One region of the Paenibacillus sp. J31P13 genome, then DNA from elsewhere that is predicted to be linked to it. Evidence: predicted binding sites of a transcription regulator. Region 1 holds the regulator's gene; each other region holds the start of a gene.
The links. The regulator Rex, encoded in region 1, represses fermentation and respiration genes when NADH is low (regulators of the CRP and FNR family bind a similar motif). The targets are predictions, from matches to a motif close to TTGTGAAATATTTCACAA.

Region 1 (10,777 bases):
TGGAACGAGGCTCAGCGACATTTTCAATTGCTTATTGCCTTGACGGACTTTCCTAAATGGCTCGCAATGGGCTATAATGCGCTAGGGTGCATTCAAGCGGTGCATACGAATTTAGCGCAAGCGGAACTGCTGTTTATTAAGGCGCATGAAGTATGTCCAAGCTTTAAAGATCCCGTTAACAATTTGAAATCATGTCAAGAAACGCCAAAGCAATTATCATTATATTTCGGAAGCACGGAGCTGTGCTGTTTGTGAGAGGATCGGGGAATGAATGAAATTTGCAGTATTGGATTTAGAAACGACGGGACATGGTACGGAGGATGAGATCATACAGGTTGGACTAGTAGTTGTTTCGGATGAGCTTGAAATCATCGACACGTACAGCTCCTTTGTTCGACCTAACATCCCAATACCGACGTTCATTACGCAATTAACAGGAATTGACGAATCGGTAGTTGCGGATGCTCCAACGCTTAACGAGGTACTGATTGATGTTCTTACCCGGTTAGACGGCGCTGTCTTAGTCGCGCATAACGTTGGATTCGATTCCGGCTTTCTTAATCAGGCTCTTCGAAGCTGCGGATATCGCAACTTTGGAGGTCGCAAGTTAGATACGATTGAATTATTAAGAGTATTATACCCAACTATAAATACGTATCAGCTTGGCGCTGTTTCAGAGCTATTTGGTATTACGCATGATCAGCATCATCGAGCGGACAGCGATGCAATGGCTACCGCTTTAATATTAATCGATTCACTCAAAAAACTACGGAAGTTGCCGCTGCTCACTTTGCAGCGGCTATCCTCGCTTGTTGACGATGACAGCGATTTTAGCTGGTTAATTAAGCAAACACAGCAAGAGATGGAAATACGTACTGTATTTGAATCCAATGAGTATGATTATTTCAATCAATTTGCTTTGAAGGTTAGAGAATGGTCCGATGAGCAGCTGCCTCGTCAAGAGAGCGGTGACAGCGAACCTTTAAGAGATGTATCATTTGAAAATTATTTGGCCGATGTGAAGCAAAGATTCCAGCAAAAGTTTGATCAATATGAAGAACGAGAAGCGCAGGTAACCATGTTCCAAGAGGTATACAGCGCGCTGGATAATAATCAGCATCTTCTTATTGAAGCGGGCACTGGAACGGGCAAATCACTTGGCTATCTTATACCCGCCCTCTATTACGGTGTACGTAATGGAAAAAAAGTCGTTGTTAGCACACATACAATAAACTTACAGGAACAGCTGCGACAACGAGATCTCCCATTGCTGGAGGAAGTATTGCCATTTCCATTCCGCGCTTCGATCTTCAAAGGACGCGGCAATTATTTGTGTTTGCGTAAATTTGAAGGAAAAGTGAATACAAAGGATTTGGTGTCTCCAATTGAAGATACGGTTACTGCTGCACAAATGGTCGTATGGCTTGGCGAGACAGAGACTGGCGATCAAGAAGAACTGAATTTTGGCAATAAAGGGGCAGATTTTTGGTCTACTGTAGCTAGTGACACTGACTCTTGTTTAAATCGTGCTTGTCCATGGTTCAAACGGTGTTTTTATCATAGAGCGAAGCATGAGGCGAATATTGCTGATGTTACCATTACGAACCATTCCATGCTCTTTACCGATATTCAAGCGGATCATCGATTGCTGCCGGCTTATACTCACCTCATAATAGATGAAGCACATCATGTTGAAGAGGTTGCGGGTAAGCATCTAGGCATGCAAATCAATTATTTCTCATTAACACATGTCGTACAGCGTCTATTTAAAGATAATCGTTCAGGTTTGCTTCCTGCGCTTCGTCAAAAGCTATTGTTCGAGGATGATGCACACCAAGCATCTTGGCTAGAAACAATTGACACGGTTATTCCAATCTTTCATGAAGTTAAGGAGCATTGGGATAAGCTGTTTGAAATGTTCTACAGCTTCACCACGACCTCATCAGATGCTCCAACGGATAATGGTCAAACGGTCTGTCGATTGAAGAAAAATGAGCTTCCAGGTACATGGGAAGATGCCGTTACAGTGGAAGGTAATGTACATACAGAGCTTAATCGAGTAGTCAGAACGGTAGAAAAAATGATTACCGATATCAAGGAACGCGTGGATGACTCTGGTGCTGTGCAAGCTATTATTACCGATCTAAATGGAGCAATTCGTGATCTTTCGCGCGTGAAGGATGAAATGAGAACCTTTATTAAACTTGATCTGAATGACTCTGTTTTCTGGATTGAAGCCAGCAGCGTATACCGTTATCGTTCTGTTCAACTCTATGGTGTACCTGTAGATGTAAGCACACAGCTGCAGAAATACTTCTTTGATGTAAAAGAAAGTATTGTTCTCACTTCGGCTACTCTTTCTGTTCAAAAGTCATTCCAATACGCTGAAGAGCAGCTTGGTCTAACTGGCTATGAGGCACAGGGTAGATTGAAAGCCGTTCAATTGCCTTCACCTTTTAATTATCGGGATCAAGCTCTTGTTGTCATTCCGCGTAATTTCCCTGTGTTAAAAGGCGCTGGAGTAGATGCTGACTATTTAGAAATGCTCGTTAAGTCGCTTGGTGATGCCGCTAAGGAGACAAACGGCAGAATGCTCGTATTGTTTACTTCCTATCGGATGCTTAAACAGGTGTATGAGCCGCTCAAAGAAATGCTCAGTGTCTCAGGCATACAAGTTCTTGGCCAAGGGATCGACAGCGGTAATCGCACAAAGCTGACTAGACGCTTTAGGCAGACGCCAGAATCTGTTTTACTGGGAACAAGCAGCTTCTGGGAGGGAGTAGATATTCCAGGGGAAGCGCTCATTTGTCTAGCCATTGTACGCTTGCCCTTCCAACCGCCCAATCATCCATTAGCTGAGGCAAAGGCAGAAATGCTTCAGCGACAAAAGCAGAATCCATTTATGAAGCTATCTATTCCACAAGCCGTTATCCGCTTCAAGCAAGGCTTTGGAAGGCTGGTTCGAACCACACAGGACAAAGGAATCGTCATCATTTATGACACTAGAGTCATCGATACTTTTTATGGCAAGCATTTTCTGTACTCTCTGCCTGGTCCTAAGATTGAAACCATGCATACCGACCAAATGATTGTAAGAATGCGAGAATGGTTGTCTGAAACAAATGTAAAGCAAGTTGATGCTCTCATTGATGAGGGTTCATCGAGTGCACCAAGTTCTGAGGAGAAAGAGGAGAAGCGATGAAGCAAACGAAAATTTCGGAAGCTGTCGTTAGGCGGCTCCCTATCTATCTGCAGGTATTGAACGAGATGCATGCACGTGAAGTTCAAACGGTATCTTCACAAGAGTTAGGTGTTAAACTTGATTTGAATCCTGCTCAAATTCGCAAGGACTTAGCTTATTTTGGCGAGTTTGGGCGTAAGGGAATTGGTTATGATGTTATCTACTTGATTGAGAAAATCCGTCAGATTTTGAAGGTGGATCAGACGATCAAGGTTGCGCTGGTTGGTGCAGGTAATCTAGGGCATGCTCTCTGCAACTATAATAAATACTCCAAGGATAATATGCAGATTACGGCAGTATTTGATGTGCACCCGAGTAAAATCGGATCAAGCATTAATAACTTAAACGTTCTGCCAATGAGCGAGCTCGCAAGTACAGTGGCTGAGCAAAAAATTAGAATTGGTATCATTACAGTGCCGGCATTCGAGGCGCAAAATGTGGCTAATCAGTTTGTTGAAGCGGGAATAGAAGGTATTTTGAACTTTGCGCCTGCCATTCTGAGAGTGCCGGATGAGATTAGAATTCACAATGCTGATTTCACCAAAGAGCTGCTAAGTTTGGCCTATTATTTAGTGAGAGAAGGAGAAACGCAGGATGAGTCAGATTTGGATTGAAAATGGTTTGTTTATTACGATGGATGAAGCAAATCCATCTTTCAGAGGACATATGGTCGTAACAGATGACCGAATTACTTATCTTGGCGTTGACGCACCAGCGCAGCTATCAGAAGGCGTTCAAAAAATGGATGGCAGCAAGCTGGCATTCATGCCAGGGCTTATTAATACACACGGCCATGCAGCGATGAGCTTGCTTCGCGGTTATTCTGACGACCAAAACCTTCAAGTTTGGCTAGAGCAAAAAATGTGGCCAATGGAAGGCAAATATGTCGATCAGGATACGCGTGCTGGAAGTGCTCTTGCGATCGTGGAAATGCTTCGTTCGGGTACGACTGCTTTTGTAGATATGTATGATCGTATGGATCAAGTGGCGCAAATGGTAGAGCAAGGCGGCATTAGAGGTGTTTTGACTCGCGGTGTAATCGGTCTATGTCCAGCGGATATTCAAGAGGCAAAGCTTACGGAAGCCATTGCTTTTGCTCGTGACTGGAACGGAAAAGCGGATGGACGTATTACGACGATGATTTCACCACATGCGCCTTATACTTGTCCTCCTGAATACATTGAACGCTTTGTTCAGGCTGCACATGATTATAATCTTCCGCTTCACACACATATGTCAGAAACGATTGCCGAAGTGGAGCAGAATGTTCGCGACTATGGTGTTCGTCCTGTTGAGCACTTGGATCGTCTTGGCTTCTTCTCGCGTCCATCATTAGTTGCTCACGCTGTTCATTTGACAGATGGTGAAATTGAACTTCTTGCTGCAAAAGGCGTTAACGTCTCTCATAACCCAGTGAGCAATCTAAAGCTTGCGAGCGGTGTTGCGCGCGTTCCAGATATGCTTCGCGCTGGCATTAATGTTGCACTTGGTACAGATAGCGCAGCTAGCAATAATAATTTGGATCTATTCCAAGAAATCAATTATGCGGCTCTCCTGCACAAAGGAATTTCTGGTGACCCTACTGTTATCCCTGCTATGGAAGCTTTGAAAATGGGAACCGTATATGGAGCCAAAGCCATTTGGCAGCAAGATGAGCTTGGCAGCCTAAAAGAAGGCAAAAAAGCAGATTTTATTGCGATTAACATTGATCAACCGCATTTCTACCCACAAACGGATATCGTATCTCATCTCGTATATTCTGGTTCTGGCCGGGATGTTCAGCATGTATGGGTTGATGGGCGCCAAGTAGTGAAGAATGGGGCATGTACCCTGCTTGATGAAGAGAAAATTCGTTACGAGGCGCAAGCAAGCTTCGATCGCTTGCTCAAAGCTTAATGCGTAACTCTACGAAGAGACGTCGGCCAATCATGACGTTGCAGAGATGGATTTTTGTCATTACTGCTTGCATCTTGGTATTGATTACTTCGTTCAGCTTTTACTATCGTGAGATTCAAAAAACGACTTGGGCTTCAACAAATGATGCGGAAGCTAAGGCAGTTGAAGCAGCAAATTTAAAAAGTGTAGAGACGATCTACACACATATCTGGGATAAGAAAAGCTGGATCGTAGAAGGCAATGATCAAGAAGACAATAAAGTTTTTGTATGGATAACGGAAGATAAAGAGCCCGAAACGATTCTGGCATCTGACGGAAAATCCAAACAAGAAATAAAGGAAGCATTCAACTCCTCCAAAGGAGATGCATCCATCAAAAGAATTCAGCCAGGCCTGCTGGACGGTCAGCGGGTATGGGAAGTTTTTTATAGTATCGGTAATAATCCGGAGCTTTATTATTATGATTTTTATACTTTTGACAGTGGCAGCTTGGTTAATAGCTATCGACTGCCAGCCAAAACGGAGCCGTAAGGCTCCGTTTCCTATTTTTACACAAGAAATCTCGCAGATATGTGTGATATACTACGGTATAGCAAATGTGATATACTAATTTACACAAATAACATATATATCTGTGGGAGGCATCTGACTAATGAAGAAATTACGTGTAATTCCTATTATAGTAGTTGCTAGCATTAGTGCTATTGTGCTGTTTGGCGGATGGACAATATATAATCAAGTGGCTATTGCTGCTCCTTTGAAGCAGGCTTTTAATCAAATAGATGGTGTCGTCTCCTCGACAAAGCCCGTGATAAACGGCAATGAGGTCGCGATTGAAGTTGTATTGGCTCCTGATGCAAATGTGAGGGAGATTTATGAAGCGATTAAGGCGAGCGACAAAAGTGTATTTGCAGATCGAAAATTAAAGCTCGATATTAAGTCAGAAACAAGCAAGCAGTTGGATGACTTATGGTATGCATCTTTATTTAAAGTTGCAGAGGCAATGGAAACCAAAGCTTATTCCGATATACCTTCAGCAATGAATGATGTTGCCAAACTACACAAAGAAGTAAGCATCTCAACCGAGATGGATGATACGAATGTATATATAACGATTAAAAATAAAGAAGCAGTTAAATATGTAGTATTGCCGCGGACACCAGGAAAATTGGAGGCATGGTAATATGCGCAAATACTTGCCGGAAATTGCGATTGGAACCATTCCTGTTCTTTTGGCTTTTTTAATTTATATTGGAAAAAATGTGACACCAGTTATTCTCATCGCTGCATTAGTCGGTACACTTCTCTATGCAGCACGAAGCAGAGGGAAGCTAACCGCTCTGCCAAGGCAGCAAAGGCGTTCTAATGGCAAATCGGTATCCTTTACCTTTGAACAAATCGGAGGGCAGGACCGAGCAAAACAGGAGCTTGTAGAGGCATTGGATTTTCTAGTGCACCAAGAGCGAATTGCTAAGCTGGGCATTCGTCCGCTTAAAGGAATTTTGCTGTCAGGTCCTCCAGGCACAGGCAAGACATTACTGGCTAAGGCTGCTGCCCAATATACAGATTCTATTTATTTAGCAGCTTCAGGCAGTGAATTTGTTGAAATGTATGTTGGTGTAGGTGCAGGCCGTGTTCGTGAGTTGTTTAAAGAAGCACGTACGAAAGCGACAAAGGCTGGAAAAAGCAGTGCTGTTATTTTCATAGATGAGATTGATGTGATTGGTGGAAAGCGTGATGGCGGTCAACAACGAGAATATGATCAAACGCTTAATCAGCTATTAACAGAAATGGATGGCATTCACGGAAATGAATCACCGCGTATTTTATTGATAGCCGCGACAAATCGCAAAGAAATGCTGGATGGCGCACTTCTGCGTCCAGGACGTTTTGATCGTCAAATAGAGGTTGATTTGCCTGATAAGAAAGGCAGATTGCATATTTTGAACATACACGCAACCAATAAGCCAATTGCGAAGGATGTCAATTTGGATCGTATTGCAACGGAATCTTTCGGCTTCTCAGGTGCGCAGTTGGAGAGTGTAATGAATGAAGCAGCTATTTATGCGCTTCGTGATGAGAGTGATGCGGTTACCGAGCGGCATATGACGATGGCTATTGATAAGGTTATGATGGGTGAAAAGACGGATCGGGAATCCACGAAGGAAGAACGAGAGCGGGTGGCGCTTCATGAGCTTGGACATGCCATTATGGCCGAGCTTGTGCGTCCTGGAAGCGTATCGATGGTTGCCTTGTCTCCGCGCGGTAAAGCGCTCGGTTATGTTCGTCATAATCCGCAAGCGGATCAATATTTATATACAAAGTCTTTTTTGGATGAGCAAATTATGATCGCATTGGGCGGAGCTGCTGCAGAGGAAATGTTTTATGGCGGCAGAAGCACGGGCTCCCGAGGAGATTTTGAACAATCCATAAATATTGTCAAAACGCTGGTAGAATCTGGGTTAACTGAGCTCGGAATTATTGACTCCTCCATGATGACAAAGGAAGCGTGGGCGCAAATAAACCGAACAATTCTCGATGAGCTCATGGTTCAAACTAAAGCGATGTTAGAGCAAAAGCGTATGGTTTTCACGGAATCTCTGGAGACTTTATTGGTTGAAGAGACGCTAAGCGGCGATCAGTTTAGAAAATTATTAACGAAGTATACAGCAGCGTAAATATTACAATTAGAAGGCGGACCTTGGGTCTGTCTTCTATTTTTTTTGAAATTAGTTATAATAGAAATGAAAGGCTTCTCTAGTTATTATTTCTCAATAGGTTATAAGGGGTTAACACCACACCAAAGGAGACATCAGCATTGAATATAAAAACAGTTGGAGTAGTTGGAGCAGGAACAATGGGGCAGGGTATCGCCGAGATGCTGGCTTCAAAAGGTTTAGAGGTTATTATGATCGAGTGTTCCCAGGAGCGGCTTGATTACGCTATTGATATGATTGAAACCAGTCTGGACAAGCAGATCGAGAAATGGGCGCTTACGAAAGCGGAGAAGAAGCTTGTTCTGACGAGAATTGAGCCTACTCTTAGCTATGAGAAGCTTGCAGATTGTGAGCTTGTTATTGAATCCATTACGGAGGATTTGGAGAGTAAAAAGACTGTTTTCGAAATGATTGATCGTATTTGCGGACCAGAAGTTATTTTGGCAAGCAACACATCCACACTAAGTTTGACTGAGCTGGCAAGTGTTACGCAGCGTCCCGAACGAGTGATTGGGATGCATTTCATATATCCAGTATTCAAGATTGATCTTGTTGAAATTGTCCGCGGCCTGAAAACATCAGAGGATACCTTTATAAGCACGAAAAATTTCGTTGAAGATACGATACAAAAGAAAGGGGTAATGGTTTTTGAATCCCCTGGCTTCGTAACTTCACGCCTCATTTGCTTGTTTATTAATGAAGCGCTGCATGTTCTTGAAGAAGGCGTTGCATCTGCAGAAGATATCGATAACGCAATGCGAATCGGTTATTCATTCCAGCATGGTCCATTTGAAATGTGCGACCGCTTCGGCCTAGATTCCGTACTTGCTGCGTTAGAGCGCATGTTCCGTGAATATGGAGAGCTGAAGTACCGTCCATCTATCGTCCTCAAAAAAATGGTGCGAGCGGGACATCTTGGTGTGAAAACGGGCATCGGCTTCTTTAAATACGATAAGGATGGAGATCGAGTCTAATGAAAGTACTTGTCATTAATGCGGGAAGTTCTTCTTTAAAATACCAACTCTATAATATGTTGAATGAGTCGGTGCTTGCAAGCGGTTACGTGGAAAGAATAGGAATGGATGCATCCATTATTACTCACAAGCCTGTAAATAATACTGAAGTTCGAGAAGTAAGTGACATTTTAGATCATGTGACAGCCGTTAAACGTGTTTGTGACATGTTGATTCATCCAGAATTTGGAGCATTGGGAAAAATGGAAGAGATCGATGCCGTCGGGCATCGAGTGGTACATGGCGGCGAGGTGTTCAGCAGCTCGGTTCTTGTAACAAAAGATGTAAAAGATGAAATTCGGAGACTATTTGACCTAGCTCCCTTGCATAATCCCGCTCATATGATGGGGATTACAGCCGTCGAAGCGAATTTGCCGCATGTGCCGCAAGTTGTTGTGTTTGACACTGCTTTTCACCAAACAATGCCTAATACATCTTATTTGTATCCGATTCCAACGGTCTTATATCGCCGTCATAAAGTACGCAGATACGGTTTTCATGGAACATCTCATTCTTATGTAAGTCAGCAAGCTGCAGAATTTTTGAGAAAACCGCTCGAATCGCTTAAAATGATCACTTGTCATATCGGAAACGGAGCGAGTCTGGCAGCTATTAAAGATGCCAAATCACTGGATACGAGTATGGGAATGACACCGCTTGAGGGTCTCATGATGGGGACGAGAAGCGGTGATTTGGATCCAGCTATCGTACCTTATGTTATGAACAAAGAAGAATTGACTTTGAATGAAGTTAATTCTATGCTTAACAAACATAGCGGCATGTTGGCTGTATCAGGACTCAGCAGTGATATGCGCGAGGTAACAGAAGCGATGAGTGATGGAGACAAGAACGCTAAGCTAGCATTTGACATGTATACGTATCGCATGAGAAAGTACATTGGTGCTTATGCTGCGGCAATGAACGGATTGGATACACTTGTGTTCACAGCTGGCGTAGGCGAGAATTCGGTCATTTTCCGCAAGGCGGTATGCGAAGGCATCTCATTCCTTGGCATCGAGCTGGATGAGACTCGAAATGCGGAGCGGAGCAAGGAAGCGCGGGTCATATCTACGGATGCTTCCCGCATTAAAGTGCTTGTCGTTCCAACGAATGAAGAGCTTCTAATCGCAAGAGATACGTATAGGCTAGCAAAGCATGCTGAAGTGCAATAACGATTAATATAGGAGGCAGCAGGCATTGAACAACGAGATTTGGAAGGCGTATTCGCACGGGATGGCAGCTGCGCTGCAGGAAGGCGGTGTGCATGTGTCGGCTATGCTGCTGCGCACATACCGCCAGCTTGATTTGTCGGATACGGAAGCGATGCTGCTGCTGCAGATCATGGTATATATGGAAGCGGATTTGAATGATTTTCCGACACCAGAGGAGCTTGCTGATCGGATGGGACTTTCCGTTCGAGTCGTAGGACAAACACTCGGTCGATTAATGAAGGATGATTTCCTGACAATTGATGAGTATGTGGACAGCGGAACGGGCATGCAGTCAGAACGTTATAATTGGAGCGGCTGGCTGCTGAAGGCAGCACAATTAACAGCCGAGCAAAAGCGCGAGCTGAAGAAGGCTGAAAGACAGCCGCAGAAGCCTCATGCTGCTTCTACATCAGACCTGTTTAGTGTGTTCGAGCAGGAGCTTGGACGGTTGTTATCGCCTATGGAATGTGAGACAATCTCTGGCTGGCTTGATGAAGACCGCTATACGGATGAGATCATACGGTTTGCACTCAAAGAAGCGGTGTTCGCAGGCAAGCTAAGTCTGAGGTACATTGACCGAATATTGATTGAATGGAGCCGCAATCGTGTAACGAATGCAGATGAAGCCCGAGCTCATTCGCAAAAGTTCCGAGGAGGAAGAAGCTAAGCCGATAGGCTTAGCTTTTTTGTTGTCTTCTGT
Region 2 (10,777 bases), on a different contig from region 1:
AGTGATTTTAACCGAAGAGGGCATGGCTCAACTGGTGGCTGAGCTGGAAGATTTGAAATATGTAAAGCGCAAAGAATTGGCTGCACGTATAAAATTAGCAATCAGCTATGGCGATTTGAAAGAGAATAGCGAATATCATTCCGCGAAAAACGATCAATCGTTTATGGAAACGAGAATACTCATTTTGGATAAGATGCTTAAGAAGGCTCGCGTGATTTCTGCTGAGGCGCTGGATCTTTCCAAAGCAAGTATCGGTTTGAGCGTTATTTTGAATGACATCGAATTTTCTGAGAAGATTGAATATAAAATTGTAGGCACGGAAGAAGCCGATGTTGCTGAGAACAAAATTTCTTATGAGAGCCCGCTGGGCAAGGAGCTTATAGGAAAAAAAGTTGGCGACATCATTCTCGTAAACGCTCCAATGGGTGTTATCAAATACGAGCTTCTTGAAATCAAAGCGTAATTATATATATGCGACTATATCGAGCACAAGGGATCCTAGACGGGAATTCTTTGTGCTTTCTTGTGTTTCATTTGAAAGAAATTTGTTTAAACAAAGGTAGAGGGAGCGTCTACATATGGCGGCTCCAAATTCGTGTATGTTTTTTGAAGCATTACAAAACCTAGGGAGACTCCTTTTATCACAAGAAAGAGCGGGGTCTTATCAGGAGACAATTTAGTTAAACGAGGAGCTTATATGTCATCAGATCAAATATCACAATTCGAGAAGAAAATGATCATTCGGAACATTGAACATAAAGATATTGAAAAAATTATCGAGCTGCAGCTCGTTTGCTTTCCTAATATGGATCCATGGCTGAAGTCTCAAATGGAAAGTCATCTGCGCATTTTTCCTGAGGGACAAATTTGCGTCGAGCTGGATGGAGAAATCATTGGCTCATGCTCAAGTTTAATTGTTAATTTTGATGATTACTTGGATCAGCATACTTATTTAGAAATTACGGATAAAGGATTTATCCGCAATCATAATCCGCACGGTCAAAATTTGTACGGTATGGAGGTTATGGTTCACCCTGAGTATCGTCGAATGAAGATTGGCAGACGGCTCTATGAAGCGAGAAAGCAGCTGGCAGAGCATATGAACCTCAAAAGCATTATCGTTGGCGGCCGTATTCCGGGCTACCATAATTATAGCGACAAGATGTCACCGAGAGAGTATGCGGAAGAGGTGCTTCAACAGAATATTTATGACCGTGTGCTCACCTTCCAAATGATGAATGGATTCACGCTTAAGCGGATTATTACGAATTATTTGATGGACGATGATGATTCCATGAATTATGCGGCTTTGCTGGAATGGAATAATATCGACTATAAGCCGAGCAACAGCAAAACGCATTATAAGCTATCCTTTCCGGTTCGGATTTGTGTAGTGCAATATATGATGAAAAAGATTGATTCCTTTGATGAATTTGCAACGCAATGCGAGCATTATGTAGATGTCTCAGCGGACTATAAATCCGATTTTGTGGTCTTTCCGGAAAATTTCACGATGCAGCTGTTGTCCTTTCTCGAAGAGCGTTCCCCGAGTACGGCAGTTCGTAAGCTCGCAACTTTTACAACACAATATGTCGAGCTGTTCACAGAGCTTGCTGTAAAATATAACGTTAATATTATTGGCGGCTCTCATTTTATTGAAGAGAACAATCGCATCTATAGTGTAGCGCATTTGTTTCGGAGAGACGGAACGATTGAGCAGCAGTATAAGCTGCATATATCGCCAAATGAGCGGATGTGGTGGGGAATCAACGGCGGCTCAACACTAGAGGTATTCGACACGGATTGCGGTAAAATATCGATTCAACTCAGCAGCGATATCGAATTCCCAGAAATCTCGCGTATCGTTGCCGGGGAAGGGGCACAAATTATTTTTGTACCCTTCTGTGCGGAAGATAAGCAGACTTTTCTACGTGTGAAATACTGCGCACAGGCGCGTGCAATAGAGAATCAAGTGTATACCGTCACAGCCGGCACAGTCGGCAATCTAACGCATGTGGATAATGTCGATATCCAATATGCCCAGTCAGGCGTGTACACGCCTACAGGCTTCTCCTTCCCGCGTGACGGTATTGCTGAGGAGTGCAGCGAAAACACAGAAACCGTCATTATGGCTGAGGTGGATATGGAAACGCTGATGCGTCATCGAAAATCCAATGAAGTATTAACTTTCGGGGATCGTCGTACGGATATTTATTCCTTACAGATTCGGTCGAAAGCTAAGACTTCTGAATGAACACATATAGGGATTTGAACAAGGACAGCAGTCGAATCTGCTGTCTTTTTTTATTTTATGAATGAAAAATAGGCTTAAAACCCACAATATAGTTGGCTGTTTAACTAAAGAGATCAGAGGAGAATATGAATGAAAAACAAGTTCCTTATTTTCACTGTATTGTGTGTGTCCCTTCTCCTGTATTCAGCGCCTGTAAATGCGGTGGTGGCAGCAGGAGGCGATCATCGCCATGGTCATGAAGAAGGTATCAGTCCTGCTGCGGTAAAGCTTAAGGAGGACATGAGAAGGCTTTGGAATGCTCATGTTGTTTGGACGAGAAGCTACATCATAAGCGCGCTTGCTGGACTAGAGGATCAGCAGCCTGTACTTGCTAGGCTTCTGAAGAATCAACAGGATATTGGCAATGCCATAAAGCCGTATTATGGTGAAGCAGCGGGTAATAAATTGGCTGAGCTTCTCAAAGAGCATATTCAAATTGCCGGAAAAGTTGTTGATGCAGCGAAAAGCGGCAACCAAGCAGATTTCAATACGTTTAATAAAGAATGGTATAAGAATGCGGATGCTATTGCTGCATTTCTGAGCAGCGCTAATCCGAATTGGACAGACAAGCAGTTAAAGGACCTCTTATATGGGCATTTGCAATTGCTGACAGACCAGTTCATGTCCAGAATTAAGAAGGATTGGCAAGGGGATATCAATGCTTATGATAAAGGCGAGGAACATATCCTTATGCTCTCTGACGCGTTGAGTGAAGGCATTATTAAGCAGTTTCCAAAGACCTTTCACTGAAAATAAAGGGCACTAGGAAGAGGGGCTAATCCGTTATCGGGTTAGCCCTTTTCTCATGAACATACATCGTCCGACAAATTTTTATGAGAAAAGATTAACTGGTCATAGGACTTAAGCAAGATGTAAGCTAATACTTTGTATGGCAAAGTAATACTAAGCAAAACAGTAGATGCAGCCCCTTCATTGTGCAGCCAGTTTTTTATACTTAAAACCTTTTTTAGGAGGAATATGATTATGCAGTTTCATTTTTATGTAGGCAATGATAACGGAAACAGTGAGCATGATCTCATTATCGACGGCAAATTAATTCAACAGCCGAACGTTAACTGTACGGTGGACGAGCTTCCATGGAGCGAGGAGCAAACGCCGGAAAGCTTTATGAAAAACTTACAGGACCAACTGGTCGTCACCATTGATTCACCTGCTACAAGACCTGGCATGTATTATGTAGGCAAGTTTGCACTGGAGAGCGGTGAGATCTTAGATAATCTTCAGATCGGCATAGACATGAAGAGTGATATGGATCTTCCAGTCATTAATACGCTCGCTCAAATCGCCGCAATGGCCGTTCAGAAGGCTTATGAGGACGAGAAGAAAATACCCGAACACATTGACGTAGAGGTTGATATGGCAACAGCTCTGCCCGTTACGCAGCATACAGATGAAACCTCGGCTAAGTTCGAGAAACGTTTTACAACGGGCACTCATCATGTGACGGTTCATTTAGGCATTAAACGAGTTGCTGTGAAAATCGTTTTCCCTTTTGCAAAAGTAGTTCCGGAAGCGACGCCTGTCATTTTCACCCTTCAGAAGGATGCCGAGGGCAGCTGGAGAGACGGAGAAATATTTGAGGACTTCCTTCAATCCTATGAGATCGACAAGAAATTTAACGGCAGTTACTTTAAAGATAAACGCATTCTTCATGTTGATATTGGTGATGGTTCTACGGAATATCCGATTACAGAAGGCAATAAATTTCTTCGTCAATTCGTACACGGCAGCCATCATGGCGCTGGCTATGCGATTGAAGAGGCGCTGGAAGAGTTTAATCGCCTCGTTCATCTTCCAGATAGTCCAAGACAATTTTTCAGTGATGTTATTAAAAATCCTAAGCATAAATACCATGCACGCGCGCTCAAAACGTTGAAAAGGCCGCTTGACAGCCAAGTTCGGCAAATTGTGCAGCATGTCAAAAGACAGCTTACAAAAACGCGTAATGAAATTGATATCATTTGCGTTTACGGAGGCGGCAGCATTCTGATGCGTTCAGCCCTATATCCAGCGATCAAGGAACTGTGTGGAGAACGGGAAATGCAGCTTCTTTATATCCCAGCGAATTATGCTGTTAAATTGAATGCAATGGGTCTTGATGCTTTTGTGCGAGGCAAAATTTATGAGGCGCTCAAAAATAAAGCTGTTCAGACCGTTTAAGCATGACTTTGGGCAGCAGCCTAATTATAGGAATTTTGGTAGGTGACAGGTATGAAAAAAATTAAAATGCCCGGCGACAATATTAGCTTGAAAACGAAGAAAACGGAAGATGAGCTCGTCATGCAGTGGCTTAATGCGCAAACCAATTTGATGGATTCTCTTCGCTATTTAATGGAAAAAGAAATCGTCCAAAATGGTATTCGCAACCTGCAAGCCCATGTTCCAGCTGAAAGAAGTGTACTACAAGGCGCTACGAACTTTCCAATGGGCATTGAAACCCAGACTTTTGTGACTGGAAATGAACAATCCGCTGCAGCCGCTGAAATCATTGAAGAAACAGAAGAAACCCTTGCTGTGACTGAAACGAATCCTTCAGCCGAAGAGGAATTTGATGATGAGGATATCGAAGCTTGGAGTTAAATAATGGAGAAAGAATGACCCGGTAATACTAAGTGTTGTCAAATGATTCTAAGTGATGTTAAGTAATCCCGCTAAAAGTAATACGGAGTGATTTCCCATATTACTCGGTATTACTTAACCCTAAAGTTGGAAGGAATCTTTATAATACGTAAGGTAATTATTCGGGTTAAATAAAAAAAGGAGAGGCTATATAGCCTCTCCTTTTTTGTGTTTTATATTAGTGAGCAAGTGCGAATAGACCATGGATATGTGAAAGGTAGCGAATGTTACTTGCTTCTTTCATCAACGATGCAGGCAAGCCTTTAAGCTGTGTAGAATGGCCGCCGATTGTACCTACGCCGTCTTTACGTCCAAGGCTTCCCAGTGTACCGGAGAACACAGGGTTGAACTTATCCATTACGCCGCCTTTAATTTGAACCGCTAGGTTGTAGCCTACCGTTTCGCCCATTTGCCAAGCAAGTTGAGCGGTTGGAGGGAAAGGACGCTCTCCGCCTTCTGGGAACACAACAGCGCAGTCGCCTGCAAGGAATACATCCGCATGCGAAGTCGATTGAAGTGTAGAAGTAACCGTTGAACGACCACGGTCTTCTGCAAGGCCGCTGCTTCCTACAACTGGGTTACCTTTAACGCCGCCAGTCCAGATAATAGTGCTGGATTCGATTGTACGTCCGTCTTTCAACGATACAGATGACTTAGTAGCTTCTGTAATCGCTACGCTAGTAATGAAAGTTACACCGCGTTTTTCAAGACTTGTTACAGCACGTTCAATAAGAACTTTCGGGAAAATTGGAAGAACGGCAGGGCCGGCTTCTACACAATAAAGTGAAATGTCATTGAAATCGATACCTTTGCTGCGGCAAACTTCAGGAAGTTTGTCAGCAAATTCACCAACAAGCTCAACGCCAGTCAAGCCGCCGCCGCCAACAACGATTGTTGCATCAGCTTTGTTGCCTGATTTTTTGTAAGCGTCAAGACGAGCTTCAACGTGAGCGCGAATTTTGTTCGCATCATTAACGGATTTAAGAACCATGCTGTTCTCTTCAAGTCCAGGAATACCAAAGTAGTTTGTTTCGCTGCCAAGAGCAACAACAAGGAAATCATACTTTTGTACTTGACCGCTTGCAAGAACGACTTGCTTTTCATTTGGCTTAATCTCTTGTACGGTATCAACGACAACATTAACGCTTTTGTCGCCGAGGAGCTTCGTAAGCGGTAGAGAAACGGCTTGCTCAGCAATCGTACCTCCTGCTAGTCTGTGCAACTCAGTAATAATTTGATGCGTAGGGAAACGATTGACAATAGTAATGTTCGCTTCAGCTGCTGATAGGTGTTTACGCGCTGTTAGTGCAGTCAGAAGACCGCCATAACCGCCACCAAGTATTAAAATCTGTTTCGACATGTTCATCCTCCATTCGATCTATAGGTCATTCTTATTATTTGTTAGTTTTTACGCTCGGAAAGCACGTTCAAGAATGCTTGTGCAAAGCGAAGCGTTTTTTGAACTTCAGGATCCTTAAGCATTTTCAACATAGCAAACAAGCCAACAGTTGAACCTGCAGCTTCTTGTGAACGTTCGCCAGCTTCAATAGCTGCTGCTGCGATACCTTTAGCTTTGTCTTGTACGGGTTTAACGAACTCACCGATACCTTGAGCAAAATCATTGATCAATACTTTGTCTGTAGCAATACCTTGAGCGAAATCATAAGCTTTGGTCATCAATGTAACCATTTCAGCCAACTTTGGCAGGTTATCCACCAATACAGTTAGAGATTCTTGAACCTCCGGCTTCATTAACTGATCAAGTACATCTAAAGATTGTTTTTCTTCGGCGAGGCTAGCTGCAACCTCTTGTCCAGTAGATAATTGTGACATAAGAGAATGTCCTCCTTTACGTTAAGTTGAAAGTAAGTTGTAGTCTCGATTGGATCAGTCGCTAAAGAAATGATTATACCCCGAAAGATTGTTACACTTTTCACATAGTTTCCGAAACGTTTGTTGAGCAAGTCTTTCAACCTCATTTGGAAGAGGTACAAAAGTGATTGGATAGCGACGATGATGAAATCGGATTTAAACTCTTTATCTCTATTCTACATCCTTTGAGACAAAAGTTAAAAAGAAATTTATAACTTTTTGAAAAAAATTTAGTTATGGCCTAAAAAACACCATCCCAATCCTTAGTTTTATCAAAAGATCAACAAATTATCATTTAAGAAATTTCTTTTTATTGGTAATATAATTAGGAGCAAGTACCTACTTGTACAGCTGAGATTAGGAGATTGAGATCATATGAAGGAAAAAGCTAAAGGTTTTCCCATTATAGAACAACTTAAGGAAGAGGATCTTTCCCTTCTCCTTCCCTATATGAAGCAATACGAATTCTCAGCAGGTACAGTCATTTTGCGTCAGGGCGAAGTGAGCGAAACTTTTCATATCTTATTAACAGGAACTGTTCTCGTCTATTTAGAAAAAGGAGCAAAGGTTCGTTTAGCGACGCTTCAGCGTGGCCATTTTTTTGGGGAAATGTCATGTTTAACAGGTGATTTTGTCAGCGCGACAGTGGAAGCAGCAGAGACTTTGTCAACTGTAGCCATCTCGCGTGAAGGGATTCTACTCATGATGGACAGCTGTCCCGAATTTCGCGTCCAAATGATCGATGCGATGGTGAGGCGGATTCAGAATACGAATGACCGAGTGATAGAAGAGCATGTCCAAAGTCCTATCCTAATTAAAAATCTGGAGCAGGAGTGCAAGCTGCGATATGGAGAGCTAATTGGCAGCAGTCCGCAAATGCAACAGCTGCATAATGAAATTGAATATTTATCTAACCATAAGGATGCCTTATTCATTGTAGGAGAATATGGAGTCGGCAAAGCACATGCTGCTGCGGCCATTCACCAGGCTTCTTCGAACCAGAGTAAACCGTTGGTAACCATAGAAGGCTCTTTTTTTGAATTGAATATGTGGGATCAGAAAGTGAAGGAGGCTGCAGGAGGAACCATTCTGCTGCGGCATGCAGAACGGTTGCCAGCAGCTATTATTCATCATGTGCTGCGATCAAGCGGAGATACGCGAGTTATTCTAACCTCCAAGACAATGCCTGAGATCAGAGTGCGAGTACTTCACATACCGCCGCTGCGTGAGAGAAGTGATGATACTTCAGAGCTTGTCCTTCATTTCTTGAAAAATGCGGGTGCTGAGAATCCGGCAGAAGCGATATCTCAAGAAGCGATGCGCATGCTAATCCTATATCCTTTCCTAACAAGGAACGTGGAAGAGCTTATGGGAGTTCTGCGGGAAGCCTTTATCTTGAGCGGTGGGAAGAAGATTTATAATAATCATCTACGTTTCGGGAGGCATCGACTACCGGGATCTAGGCCGACGGTCGGTCTTGCTCTCGGCTGCGGCACTATTCGCGGGACGGCTCATGTCGGTGTGCTGAAGGCGCTTGAACAGGAGGATATTCCGATCGATATGATAGCGGGGACTAGTGTAGGCGCATTAATTGGCGCACTCTATGCTTCAGGTCAGCCTATATCCGAATTTGAGCGTGTATTGCCATCCTTGCGTTGGACACAGCTTATTCAATTAAACTTTTCTCGTTTAGCCCTTGCAAATAATAATAAGATGCTGCGATTAATTGATAAATATATTGGGAAAATGAAAATTGAGGATTTGAACATTCCTTTTGCAGCAGTGACAGCAGACTTCACGTCGGGTAAAGCACATATTTTACGGACAGGTTCCTTGTCAGATGCATTACGTGCGTCCACATCCGTTCCAGGTATCATACCGCCCATGCGCTATCAGGGCCGGAAACTAGTTAGCGGCGCAGTTGTTCACCCGGTGCCTGCTGCAGTGGTGAGGAGTATGGGAGCGGATATTGTAATTGGTGTTGACGTTAGCGTACCGATTTGTAAGAAGCTGCCCATAAAAAGCTTTGTAGAATCCATTCTTAATACAATGGAAATGATGAGTGTGAATAAGGTACAGGATGAATTACAGCTAGCTGATATTATTATCAAACCGCAAATAAGATTACAATCCCATAGCTTTAAAGATTCAACCTCATATATTGCTATGGGTGAGCGGTTAGCAAGAGAAGCTATGGATGATATTAGAAGGCAATTGAAAGCTAGAGCATAATCCATTTTAAGTAATCAAATAGACGCAAAGCAGCTATTTCTTCTCTATAGAAGAAGCTGTTCTCTTGTGGTGGGAGGGCAGCTTCTTTTTATTTTTCCAGTATATATTTTTGGATGTTGACTCTCACGTAACGTCAGCCATTATAGTGACAATTAAGGAGGCAAGAGAGCGATGAAAATAAAAGAAGTATCCAATCTTGCAGGGATCAGTGTGCGCACGCTGCATCATTATGACGAAATTGGCTTGCTTAAGCCGGAGCAAGTTTCAGAAGCTGGATATCGTCTCTATTCGGAAAAAAATCTAGAGCTGCTTCAGCAAATTTTATTTTTTCGCGAGCTCGGTTTTCCGTTGAAGGAGATTAAAGTGATTATAAGCCGTCCATCTTTTCGAAGGGAGGATGCCCTTCTGCTGCACCGAAAAATGCTGCTCGATAAGCGTAAGCAGCTGGATCAAATGATTATGACGATTGACCGAACGATCATGCAAACGAGAGGAGAAATAGAAATGACGAATGAACAAAAATTTGAAGGCTTTGATTTCAGCAGCAACCCCTATCAGCAAGAGGCGAGAGAGCGCTGGGGAGATGAGGCAGTAGACAAGAGCAATGCTAAAGTAGGCAGCATGTCGAAGCAGGAACAAGGTGAAATAGCTGAGAGCATGAATGCTATATATACTAGGCTTGCACTGCTTCGCAACGAGCCGCCAGACTCTGATGCGGCACAGGCTGCAATTGAAGAATGGTACGTATTTTTGAATGGAATGGGCAGCTACTCGTATGAAGCCTTTAAAGGCTTAGGACAGATGTATGTAGACGACCAGCGTTTTACGAAAAATATCGATAAATTCGGCGAAGGCTTAAGCTTATTCATGCGCAATGCAATGAGTATTTTCGCAGAAAATCATAAATAAAGATCTAAGCGTAAGCATGACCGCGAGAACCTGTGAACGACGATGAAAGAAGCCGTTCCCATTAGTAATTTCTAATATGGCCCAAATTGAATTGCCCCTCCCGAACCTTTATGATGGTATAGACTAACCGGAGAGGGGAATTACATAATGACGACTGAAACACTACCTAGCTACACGAAAAATTTTACACTTTCTACCGAGATCTTTCATAAGCCGAGCTTGGATATTTATTCGCAAATGATTTACATCGTGCTTAGCTCCTGCACAAGTGATTCCGCTTCTATAAGCTTGCACGAGGTTGCGGAAAAAGGTCGAATGACGGAGAAGCAGACCATCAAAGCGCTGCAAGTACTCGCTGACGAGCAGCTCATTCCACATAAATTGTTCCGCAAAATGATCGGTGAATTCCAGGATGACCGTCTTTCATGGGCAGCGAAGGGCTTGCTTACTTATTGCAAGGAGCATAGAGATATTACGCTAGCCGATCTAATCTCGCTCTCTGATCAGTCGGGAGAAGATGAGAACAGCATTCGCAAAGCTATAGCTGAGCTGGAGCGCAATGGATATTTAGAGGACTTCCCTGAGCTCGGGAAAATGACAACCGTATAACAAACATTAAATAAAGAAGATAGAAACAAATAGCAGGTTGTATGCTCGCTTGTAGCGGCATACAACCTGCTATTTGTTTTATAAGCGGAAGCTAACCCTTGCTAAGTCGCTCCAGTAAAGCATCGCCTTTTGTATTCACCTTGATGTATGCGTACTTGGCATTTTGTTCCGTTTCAATGCCTGTACCCTCGGCTACAAAAAAGGTTTCAATGCCATAATAGA
Region 3 (10,777 bases), on a different contig from region 1:
TTTGATGTTCGTGGCTCAGGCATACAAGCTTTTGCTAGGGATTTATCAGGCGGAAATCAACAAAAAGCAATCATTGCACGCGAGCTGCATAAGGACCCTGATTTGTTAATTGCTGTTCAACCGACTCGGGGACTTGATATCGGAGCCATTGAGTTTGTACATAATCGATTGGTTCAAGCTAGGAATGAAGGAAAAGCCATTTTACTCGTATCCTTTGAGTTGGATGAGCTTTATGCACTATCGGATCGGATACTCGTTATGTATGAAGGCAAGCAAATCGGCGAGGTTGACGCGGAGAAACGTGATGATCAGCAGCTTGGTCTATTAATGGCAGGCAATAAATCAGTTGAATCCGCAACAGGAAGGCAGGGATAGCACATATGGAAACGTTAAAAAAGTTGTTTAATAAATCATCCCTGCTCATTCCTGCTGTGGCCATTATACTCGGTCTATTGGTAGGGGCAATCGTCATGCTTGCTGGAGGGTATGATCCTATACTTGCGTATTCATCGCTCCTCGATCGACTATTTAGTTCACCCTATAATATGGGGGAAGCTGTTCGAGCCATTACTCCGCTAATTTTCACAGGTCTAGCTGTTTCCTTTGCTTTCCGTACCGGGCTTTTCAATATCGGTGTTGAAGGACAATTTGTAATGGGTATGACCGGTGCGACAATTATCGGTGTTCTACTTGATCTGCCTTGGTATATCCATGCCCCGCTTGCTATTATTGCAGGAGCTGTATTCGGCGGTTTATGGGCAGGGATTGCGGGTTATTTGAAGGCTAAGCGCGGTGTAAATGAAGTTATATCTTCTATTATGCTGAACTGGATTGCCTTGTTCTTGTCCAACTTTATTGTCACGAGGTTCCTTCTCATGGAAGGGACACAGAAGTCAAAGATGGTACATGAATCTGCTTTGGTAAAGATTGATTGGCTTATTAAATTAACAGACAATGCACGTATGCATTGGGGTACCGTTATAGCGTTGATAGGCGTCGTCGTCTTCTATGTCGTGTTATGGCGGACGAAGCAGGGCTATGAGCTTCGTGCTGTTGGACATAATCCAGACGCGGCTATGTATGCCGGAATGAATGTTAAGGTAACGATGGTGAAGTCCATGTTTATAAGCGGTATGTTCGCGGGACTGGGCGGCGTATTCGAAATATTAGGCGTCTTCGGTAATCAGACGGTTATGGCTGCATCGCCTGGCTATGGATTTGATGGAATTGCTGTTGCGCTGCTCGGTGGCAATACGCCTATAGGTGTTGTACTGGGTGCTGTATTGTTTGGAGGACTCAGTTACGGTTCAGCCGGCATGAGCTTTGGTGCAGGCGTACCGCCTGAGGTTGTTCGAATCGTCATCGGCTCTATTATTTTCTTCGTTGCTTCGCACGGCCTCGTGAAGTGGTTCTTGAAGCCTTTTCTAAATAAACGTGCGAGCAAGCGGAAGGAGACGGTGTAAAATGAACGTATTAGATATCATTGGACAGCTTATTAATACGACGCTAGTGTTTTCCACCGCCCTAATATTCACAGCACTCGGCGGCATGTACTCAGAGCGTTCAGGCGTTGTTAATATCGGGCTTGAGGGCTTGATGGTATCGGGAGCATTCGCAGCAGCGGTTGCAACGGAATATGCCATTCAAGCTGGGATGGGTAATACTGCACCGTGGATAGGCCTCATAGCGGCAGCGATATATGGCTTGCTGGTCTCGCTTCTTCATGCGGTTTCTACGATAACATTCCGTGCAGATCAGACCGTTGTCGGTGTTGTTATTAATATTTTCTCGCTCGGACTAGCTCTTTATTTAACAAAGAGCTTATACAACGGCTCGGGACAAACACCGCAGCTAGAGCATGTATTCCATAAAATGAAAATTCCTTACTTGTCGGATATTCCTTTGCTTGGAAAAGGAATCTTTACGGCTTATCCGACCACGTATATCGTTATTATATTAGCGGTTATTAGTTACTTCATTCTATTCCGGACACCGTTTGGCTTGCGCTTGCGCGCAGTGGGTGAGCATCCAAGCTCAGCGGATACGGTTGGGATCAGCGTAACGAAATACCGTTATATCGGTGTTCTGCTAAGTGGTGCGCTTGCAGGACTTGGCGGTGCGACCATTACGCTGACAACGACAAGCAGCTTTGCGCACAACACGATCTCAGGGCAAGGGTTTATTGCTCTCGCTGCGCTTATATTTGGTAAATGGAATCCACTGGGTGTCGTTGGAGCAGCCATGTTCTTCGGCTTAGCCCAAGCGCTTCGGAGCTTTACTCAGCAATTTGCCTTTGCAAAAGAAATTCCAGCAGAATTTTTCTATATGCTGCCATACGTACTGACGCTGGTAGTATTAGCAGGCGCTGTCGGTAGATCGAATGCTCCTGCAGCACTTGGTCAGCCTTATGATCCTGCAAAACGCTAAATGTAATATCGGAAAGACATCGTTCCTCTAAGGGGACGATGTCTTTTTTTATCTGAGCGCAGGCTTCGCCTCCCAGCTTAGTCGCTGTACAAGCTTAAATGTGCTGGAGCGATTCTCGTCTAAAGGACCTATTGAAAATATTTTATCCTTGGCGCCGTAAAATGGCCTTTAATACATTGACAGCATCATCTACCAAGTGTAAATTTGATTTAATCAATGAATTTATCCCTTTGGTTTAAATTTAAGGCAAGCGGCTTTCTAAGTTTGTGCATCAATTCACAAAGTTGTATTTGCCGATAACGAAATGGGTACTAGTCCCATCGCTCATAAGAGGAGAGGATCTACTGTGGAAGCACTGGCACTGGAACGCAAGGCGGAACAAAACCGTGAGCTGCGTGAGCGGTTGTTACAGTTGAAGAAAGAACGTAATGCTATCATTTTGGCTCATTATTATCAGCGTGATGAAATTCAAGAGGTAGCGGATTTCCGTGGAGATTCTTTTCTGTTAGCGCAGAAAGCGGCTCAAACGGATGCTGAAGTTATCGTCTTTTGCGGCGTTCACTTTATGGGAGAGAGCGCAAAAATTTTGGCGCCAAATAAAACAGTCATTATCCCTGATGAGCGCGCTGGTTGTCCGATGGCGGATATGGTTAGCGTGGACGGCTTGCGCAAGTTGAAGGCACAGCATCCTAATGCCAAAGTGGTAACGTATATTAACTCATCTGCAGAAATCAAAGCAGAAACAGACATTTGCTGTACTTCAGCGAATGCCGTTAAGGTTGTCAATTCCGTTGAAGGTGACGAAGTTATTTGGGTTCCTGATAAAAACCTTGGTCATTATGTGCAGCAGAACACAGATAAGAAAATGATTATCTGGGAAGGTTACTGCAACACGCATGACATGCTTACCGTCAAAGATGTAGAGGAAATGAAAGTGAAGTATCCGAATGCGCAATTTGTTGTACACCCTGAATGCCGGCCAGAAGTTGTAGCGCTTGGTGATTTTGTAGGCAGTACAACCGCAATCTTAAAATATTGTAAAGAATCAGAATGCCAAGAGTTCATCGTTGGAACTGAGGATGGTACGGGTTATCAGCTGCGTCTAGACAGTCCGGGTAAAACGTTCCATTTTGCATCCAAATATTTGGTTTGTCCAAACATGAAGGTAAACAATTTGAAGAAGCTCGTGAAAGCTCTTGAAACGATGCAGCCGCAAATTTATGTACCGCCACATGTTGCTGACCAAGCCCGTCTATCCTTAGAGCGCATGCTACTCGTGAAGTAGTATGCGCTACTCCTATGCTTGGAGGGTCTACGATGATTCCCAGATATCTCATAGATGTGAACCTAAAAGAACTGCCTGTTATTGAAAAAGACGTCATCGTAATCGGGGCCGGCATTGCCGGTCTTTTTACCGCTATACGTTCAAGTGAGAACAACTCTGTGCTTATGATTACGAAAAAGTCTTTGTTAGATAGCAATACGCGTTATGCGCAGGGCGGTATCGCTGCTGTTATTTCCGATGATGATAAACCTGCATACCATTTACAGGACACGCTTATAGCAGGCGCTGGTCTTTGCTCCCAGGAAGCTGTGGACGTACTTGTTCATGAGGGACCGAAAGGTGTACGCAGCTTAATCAAAATGGGTACGCAATTCGATTTGGAAAATGGCGAATTTGCGCTTACCCAAGAGGGCGCGCATAGTCAGCGTCGTATTTTGCATGCTAATGGAGATGCAACTGGCTTTGAGATCGTTCGTGCTTTGTCCGAGAATGCGGTAGCAAACCCGAAAATCGAAGTATGGGATGATCATTTTGTCATTGACTTAGTAACTCAAGATGGCGAATGCTGCGGCGTTATCGTACAGAAGCCAAGTGGACAGCGCTTGTATGTAAAGGGTAAAGCGGTAATCCTGAGCTCAGGCGGCGCAGGACAGCTCTATCGCTATACGACCAATCCTGAGGTTGCAACCGGTGATGGCATTGCGATGGCTTATCGAGCAGGGGCATTTATTAGAGACGCGGAGTTTATTCAATTCCATCCGACATCGCTTTGTTACCCAGGAGCGCCGCGTTTTCTTATTTCAGAAGCGGTTCGCGGTGAGGGGGCATTTCTTCGCAATATTAAAGGGGAGCGCTTCATGGAGCGATATCACGAACAGTTGGAGCTTGCGCCAAGAGACGTGGTAGCGAGGGCAATCGTTAGTGAAATGGAAGAGACGAAATCGACCTTCGTTTATATTGATATTACGCATGAATCACCGGATATGGTTAAGCATCGTTTCCCTACTATATATGAGTATTGTTTAAAATATGGTCTCGACCTGACTTCTGACTGGATTCCGGTCGCGCCTGCAATGCATTATATGATGGGCGGAGTGAAAACGGACATAAATGGGGAAACAAACATTAAACGTTTGTTTGCTTGCGGAGAAGTTTCTTCGACGGGTGTACATGGTGCTAATCGACTTGCGAGCAACTCGCTTTCTGAAGCTATTGTTTTTGGAAGACGAATTGTTAAGCGGATTGATGAGCTTTCAGAATGTGAGATTGATCCCATTATTCAAAATGATGTGGAGCATAGCAATACATCCATACAAGCGGTTGTTGAAAGAAGACTTAAGCTGCAGAAAATTATGGTTAGATATGTAGGGCTGCGCCGTAATGGGAAAGGCCTTGAGAAGGGTCTCGAGGAGTTGAAGCGGCAGCTGCCTATTTTCCAATCCATTTTGACGGAGCAGGAAGAGTATGAATTTGCGAACCTGTTGACTTGCGCTTTACTGACTACTGAAAGTGCGCTGCAGCGGGAAGAGAGCCGCGGGGCACATTATCGAGAAGATTTCCCTGCGCGCGATGATTTAATGTGGAGAAAGCATACGGTATTGCACCGTCTATATGGATTGACGGAGGAGCGAATAGAAGATGTATGAATGGACAACGGGCGGATATGATGCTGTCGTGCGTGAGCTAATTCGAGGCTGGCTTGCAGAGGATGTAGGCAGCGGCGACATTACAACTGAAACAACAATTCCAAAGGACTCTCGCTCAAAAGCGGTAATCCATGTGAAGGAGAACGGAATTATTGCCGGTCTTCCGATCGCTAAGCTTGTTTTTAATGTGGTAGACCCTTCACTTGTGTTTGAACAGCAGGTGCAAGATGGCGACCAGGTAAATAAGGGTACAATTATTGCTATCGTAGAAGGCAGCACGCATAGTCTGTTGATTGGCGAGCGGCTTGCTCTTAACTTGATGCAGCGGCTCTCGGGTATTGCGACGAAGACACGCGCTTTTGTTGATGCGCTGGAAGGTCTGCCGGTTAGACTGGTAGACACACGCAAAACAACACCGGGACACCGTATGCTCGAGAAATATGCAGTACGTGTTGGAGGCGGTGCAAACCATCGCTTTGGGCTATATGATGCCGTCATGATCAAGGACAACCATATAAAGGGCGCAGGCGGTATCCGAGCAGCAGTCGAAGCTTCGCGTCAAAAAATTCCTCACACGATGAAGATTGAGGTGGAGACGGAGTCGCTTGAGCAAGTAGATGAGGCACTCTCTTGCGGAGCCGATATCATTATGTTGGACAATATGTCCGCTAATATGATGAAGGAAGCGGTAGTGCGCATTAAGTCTCGTGCCCCTCATGTTATTGTGGAGGCGTCAGGCGGTGTCTCCTTAGAGACCGTTCACGTAATTGCAGCATGCGGCGTTGATGTAATTTCCGTTGGTGCTTTAACCTATTCATTCCATGCGCTTGATATCAGTTTGGATCTGAATGCTAAGAAAGGTGGCAGTCCACTTTGATTCTTGTTATTGATGTAGGAAATACGAATATCGTCCTCGGAATATATAAAGGAAAAGAGCTTATGCATCATTGGCGCCTAAGCACAAATCGTTCGGCTACTGTGGATGAGTACGGGATATCGATTCACAATCTCTTTCATTATGCAGGTGTGAAGCTGGAACAAATGGATGGTGTCATTATATCCTCGGTCGTTCCTCCTTTGATGCGGACGCTAGAGCAGCTATGTTTGAAATATTTGCGTAAAACACCTCTTGTCGTAGGTCCTGGTGTCAAAACCGGTCTAAATATTCGCTATGAAAATCCGCGTGAAGTAGGCGCCGATCGCATCGTTAATTCGGTGGCGGGCATTGTGAAATACGGTTCACCGTTGATTGTTGTTGATTTCGGAACAGCCACTACATTTGATTACATAGACGAAGGCGGCAATTATCTAGGTGGTGCTATTGTCCCTGGTATCGGCATTTCTACTGAGGCGCTCTATCAGCGAGCAGCGAAGCTGCCGCGTATTGAGCTCGTTAAGCCGAAAAGTGTAATTGGCCGAAATCCTGTAACTTCCATGCAGGCAGGAATTATTTTCGGATATGCAGGACAAGTGGACGGAATTGTAAAACGTATTCGGAGTGAATTTGGAGTCTCACCGCGCGTCATTGCAACTGGAGGCTTAGCAGAGTTAATTGCTTCTGAATCGGAGACGATAGAAGAGGTTGATCCACTTCTTACGCTTGAGGGCTTAAGAATCATCTATGAACGCAATCAGGAGGGGTTTTAATGGATAATCAGCTGAAGGACGTGCTTGTCCGAGGGACAGCATGGAATGGGAAGATACGAGTATTTGCGGCTCGCACGACTCAGCTTGTGGAGGAGCTGCGTCAACGGCATGATACTTATCCAACAGCAACGGCTGCTCTTGGGCGTACGCTGACAGCGGGTGCCATTATGGGCGCTATGCTGAAAGGAAAAGAGAAGCTTACTATTCAAGTGAAGGGCGATGGACCGCTTGGTCAAATCGTTGTTGATGCTGATGCGGATGGTGAAGTGCGTGGTTATGTCGATCACCCCCATGTTCATCTTGCCAGCAATGCGCAAGGCAAGCTTGATGTTGCTGGAGCGGTAGGGCGGAGCGGACATCTTCATATCAGTAAGGATTTAGGCATGAAGGAGCCTTATCGAGGCAGTGTTCCCATCGTTTCAGGTGAACTAGGCGAGGACTTTACCTATTACTTTGCTGTTTCAGAGCAAACACCTTCTGCAGTAGGGCTTGGGGTTTTGGTCAATACCGATAATTCTGTCATTCACGCCGGAGGCTTCATCGTTCAATTGATGCCTGGTCTGACGGATGCTGAAATTACAAAGCTCGAGCAGGCGGTGGGAAATATGCCATCGGTGACAGCATTGCTGGATCAAGGGGAAACACCTGAGGGGATATTGCGCTTTATTGTTGGCGAGGACCTTCAGATTCACGATACGATGGAATTAAAGTTCAAATGTTTTTGTTCCTCAGAACGTGTAGAGCAGACTCTTCTCAGCTTGGGAGAGCATGAACTTCAACAAATAATTGAAGAAGACGGAAAAGCGGAAGTCGTTTGCCAATTTTGCAACGAAGCGTATACATTTGGACAAGAACAGCTTCAGGAGCTGCTTGTTCAAGCTAAACCGAAGTCGATCCAATAATCGGAGGCAGCAGGGTAATGAGGAAATACGAGGTGCTGAAGGCCGTTGTCATCCTTCAAGCCGTATGTATGGTCGTTTTAACGGTGGTTGTCGTTGTTAAGGTATGGCCCATGCATGAGAGACTGCGTCCCCAAACGAATCTGGGCAGTGGGGAAGAAGCATCAGAGACTGCTAAACCGGGAAATACACCAGACATAGATGCTTCCCAGCAATCGGTTGCTACTATAGGAGCAGAGAGCATTACAGCAGCAGAGCTTGAAGAACAGCTTTATCAGCAGTATGGTGATTCTGTTCTAAGGACATTGATGATTCACAAAGTGATAGATCTTGAAGCGGCAGCTGCTTCATTAAAGGTATCATCGGAAGAGCTGGACAATGAGCTCCAGAAATCATTTGAAGCCTATGAAAGCGAAGCGCGTTTTTATGAGGTTATGAAAGAGCAGCTTGGAATGACAAGAGAGCAGGTGCTTGACGATCTTCGATATAAGCTCATGCTTGAGAAAATAGCGACAAATGAAATCACAGTAACGGACGCTGAGGTTGAGCGGTATATAGCGGATAACCCTGATCAGTTTACCGCTCGGCTGCAGCTCCATTTGCAATGGATTTTAACGGACACGGAGCAGGAGGCAAACTCGATACTCGGCTTGCTTGCTAGCGGTGAAGATTTTGCTCTGCTCGCCAAAACCTACTCCATCGATGAATTCTCTGCAGAAACGGGTGGAGATATAGGGTTAATTGATTCTGATGACCCTTTCTATAATCGTAATATGCTCGATACAGCCAGTCGTTTGCAGGTAGCGGAATCGGCTGGTCCCATTGAAGTAGATGGCGATTATGCCATCATTCGGTTGACTGAACGTCAAATGACAACAACGATGACCGGCAAAAAATTGCAAGATTCCGTGCGAAAGCAGCTTGCTCTTGAACGGGCTGGTTCTTTGGCAGATCTGGAAGACGAGCTGCTAAATAAGTATGAAGCCGTTATAACCAAAAAATAGTTTTTTACCTAATTCCAGTGAGAAAGTGACTATTGACAATGGGCGTGAGACATTGTTAAGATGGAGATAGAAAAACCAACTGAATCAGTCGGAATAAGGAGGCAATTATTTCTATGGCTAAAATTGTACAAAGCGTGCTTGATCTTATCGGTGATACTCCTCTAGTTCGTCTAAATCGTCTCGTGCCTGCAGGCAGTGCAGAAATTTATGTAAAGCTTGAGTATCAAAACCCAGGCGCTAGCGTAAAAGACCGTATTGCCATCAGCATGGTTGAAACAGCGGAGCAAGAAGGCATTCTTAAACCGGGTGCTACGATTATTGAGCCTACAAGCGGAAACACAGGTATCGGACTTGCCCTTGTAGCAGCAGCGAAAGGCTATAAAGCGATTCTCGTTATGCCTGAAACAATGAGTATGGAGCGTCGCAACCTTCTTCGCGCTTACGGTGCGGAAATCGTATTGACACCAGGCTCTGAAGGCATGAACGGCGCAGTTCGCAAAGCAGAAGAGCTTGCACAAGAGAACCCATCTTACTTCTTGCCGCAACAATTCAAAAACCAAGCAAACGTGAAAATTCACCGTGAAACAACGGGTCCAGAAATCGTTGAAGCGATTAATTCGCTTGATGGCAAGCTGGATGCTTTTGTTGCTGGTATTGGTACAGGCGGTACGATCTCTGGTACAGGTGAAATTCTTAAGCAGAATTTTGATGGAATCAAAATCTACGCGGTTGAGCCTGCTGCTTCACCGATTCTTTCTGGCGGTAAACCAGGCCCTCACAAAATTCAAGGTATCGGTGCTAACTTTGTACCTGATATTTTGAACCAAGAAATTTATGATGAGGTTATCACGGTAGAGAATGAGGATGCATTTGATTACGCTCGTCGCGCAGCGAAAGAAGAAGGTATTCTTTGCGGTATTTCTTCAGGCGCAGCGATCTATGCAGCTTTGAAAGTTGCAAAAGAGCTTGGTGAAGGCAAACGCGTTGTAGCGATTGTTCCAAGTAATGGCGAACGGTACCTTTCCACACCATTGTTCAACTTCGAAAACTAAAGTTCCGGACGGATATCGGAGAGCCTTTCATTCCTTGGGATGGAAGGCTTTCTTTTTGTAGTTTGATTCTGTATACTGAGCGAAATAAGTCAAGTAATCGGGGGTTGAAGGTGATGGTCACCACGATGGAGCAGTGGACTCGGTGGCACGCCGAACGGAAATATACGACGCTGCCACTACTGAAGGAGATACCCTTCGAATTGGAAAATCGAGCAGGGGTTACCTCATGGGAAGAGGTATGGCAGGATGCTTCACCCTATGCTTTTGTGCTAGAGAGCGGTAAAGAAGGACGTTATACCTATTTGGGCTTGCATCCCGATGGGATAATACGAGGAAAGAGATCGACTGCTGAATCCATTGCGTTTCATTCACTTGGGGAACAAACCAAGCAACAATGGGAAGGCAAGCCGCTTGAGATTGTAAGGCAGTGGATGGAAGGTCACAATGGACCGCGGATTGACAATGGGCCTAAATGGCTAGGCGGCTGTGTTGGCTATTGGAGCTATGATGTGGTTCGTTCCATTGAGCGTTTGCCGGAGCTTGCAGATGATGAACTGGGTATGCCCGACTATTTATTTCTGAAAATGAATGAGCTTTGGATTATCGATCATGCACACTCTAAAGTGTATGGCGTCGTTCATTCTCCGGTAGATTTGGATGCAGATGAGGAAGCGATTAGAGCCGCTTATGAGCGTGCGCAGTCCAAAGCAGATAGGATGACTGATCATTGGTTGACGTGGTTTGATGAGGGGGAAGCACGGAAACGGGCTGCCGCTCTTCAAGAGGTAAGACGTCAAGTGATCCAAGACGATTCTCT

Region 2: AC0YOD_RS15825 (helical membrane plugin domain-containing protein) is a predicted target of Rex. The motif match lies at 6,855-6,872, and genes of this name have one in related genera.
Region 3: nadA (quinolinate synthase NadA) is a predicted target of Rex. The motif match lies at 2,692-2,709, and genes of this name have one in related genera.

What each region holds. Positions count from the first base shown of each region.
Region 1 covers NZ_JBWDNR010000002.1:449,749-460,525, forward strand. Annotated here, with positions in the region: gene AC0YOD_RS08315 (hypothetical protein) at 1-255, shown strand, start outside; gene dinG (ATP-dependent DNA helicase DinG) at 272-3,202, shown strand; gene AC0YOD_RS08325 (redox-sensing transcriptional repressor Rex) at 3,199-3,855, shown strand; gene AC0YOD_RS08330 (amidohydrolase) at 3,836-5,137, shown strand; gene AC0YOD_RS08335 (cell wall elongation regulator TseB-like domain-containing protein) at 5,137-5,667, shown strand; gene AC0YOD_RS08340 (hypothetical protein) at 5,789-6,319, shown strand; gene AC0YOD_RS08345 (AAA family ATPase) at 6,321-7,814, shown strand; gene AC0YOD_RS08350 (3-hydroxyacyl-CoA dehydrogenase family protein) at 7,955-8,827, shown strand; gene AC0YOD_RS08355 (acetate kinase) at 8,827-10,038, shown strand; gene AC0YOD_RS08360 (DnaD domain protein) at 10,064-10,744, shown strand.
Region 2 covers NZ_JBWDNR010000004.1:334,196-344,972, reverse strand. Annotated here, with positions in the region: gene greA (transcription elongation factor GreA) at 1-463, shown strand, start outside; gene AC0YOD_RS15850 (GNAT family N-acetyltransferase) at 698-2,254, shown strand; gene AC0YOD_RS15845 (glycosyltransferase) at 2,384-3,043, shown strand; gene AC0YOD_RS15840 (ParM/StbA family protein) at 3,278-4,474, shown strand; gene AC0YOD_RS15835 (hypothetical protein) at 4,526-4,894, shown strand; gene AC0YOD_RS15830 (NAD(P)/FAD-dependent oxidoreductase) at 5,112-6,293, opposite strand; gene AC0YOD_RS15825 (helical membrane plugin domain-containing protein) at 6,335-6,766, opposite strand; gene AC0YOD_RS15820 (patatin-like phospholipase family protein) at 7,181-9,037, shown strand; gene AC0YOD_RS15815 (MerR family transcriptional regulator) at 9,209-9,946, shown strand; gene AC0YOD_RS15810 (hypothetical protein) at 10,094-10,555, shown strand; gene AC0YOD_RS15805 (GDYXXLXY domain-containing protein) at 10,647-10,777, opposite strand, start outside.
Region 3 covers NZ_JBWDNR010000016.1:58,540-69,316, forward strand. Annotated here, with positions in the region: gene AC0YOD_RS27560 (ABC transporter ATP-binding protein) at 1-375, shown strand, start outside; gene AC0YOD_RS27565 (ABC transporter permease) at 381-1,463, shown strand; gene AC0YOD_RS27570 (ABC transporter permease) at 1,465-2,427, shown strand; gene nadA (quinolinate synthase NadA) at 2,774-3,712, shown strand; gene nadB (L-aspartate oxidase) at 3,745-5,358, shown strand; gene nadC (carboxylating nicotinate-nucleotide diphosphorylase) at 5,351-6,235, shown strand; gene AC0YOD_RS27590 (type III pantothenate kinase) at 6,232-7,005, shown strand; gene hslO (Hsp33 family molecular chaperone HslO) at 7,005-7,907, shown strand; gene AC0YOD_RS27600 (peptidylprolyl isomerase) at 7,925-8,908, shown strand; gene cysK (cysteine synthase A) at 9,022-9,960, shown strand; gene AC0YOD_RS27610 (anthranilate synthase component I family protein) at 10,074-10,777, shown strand, end outside.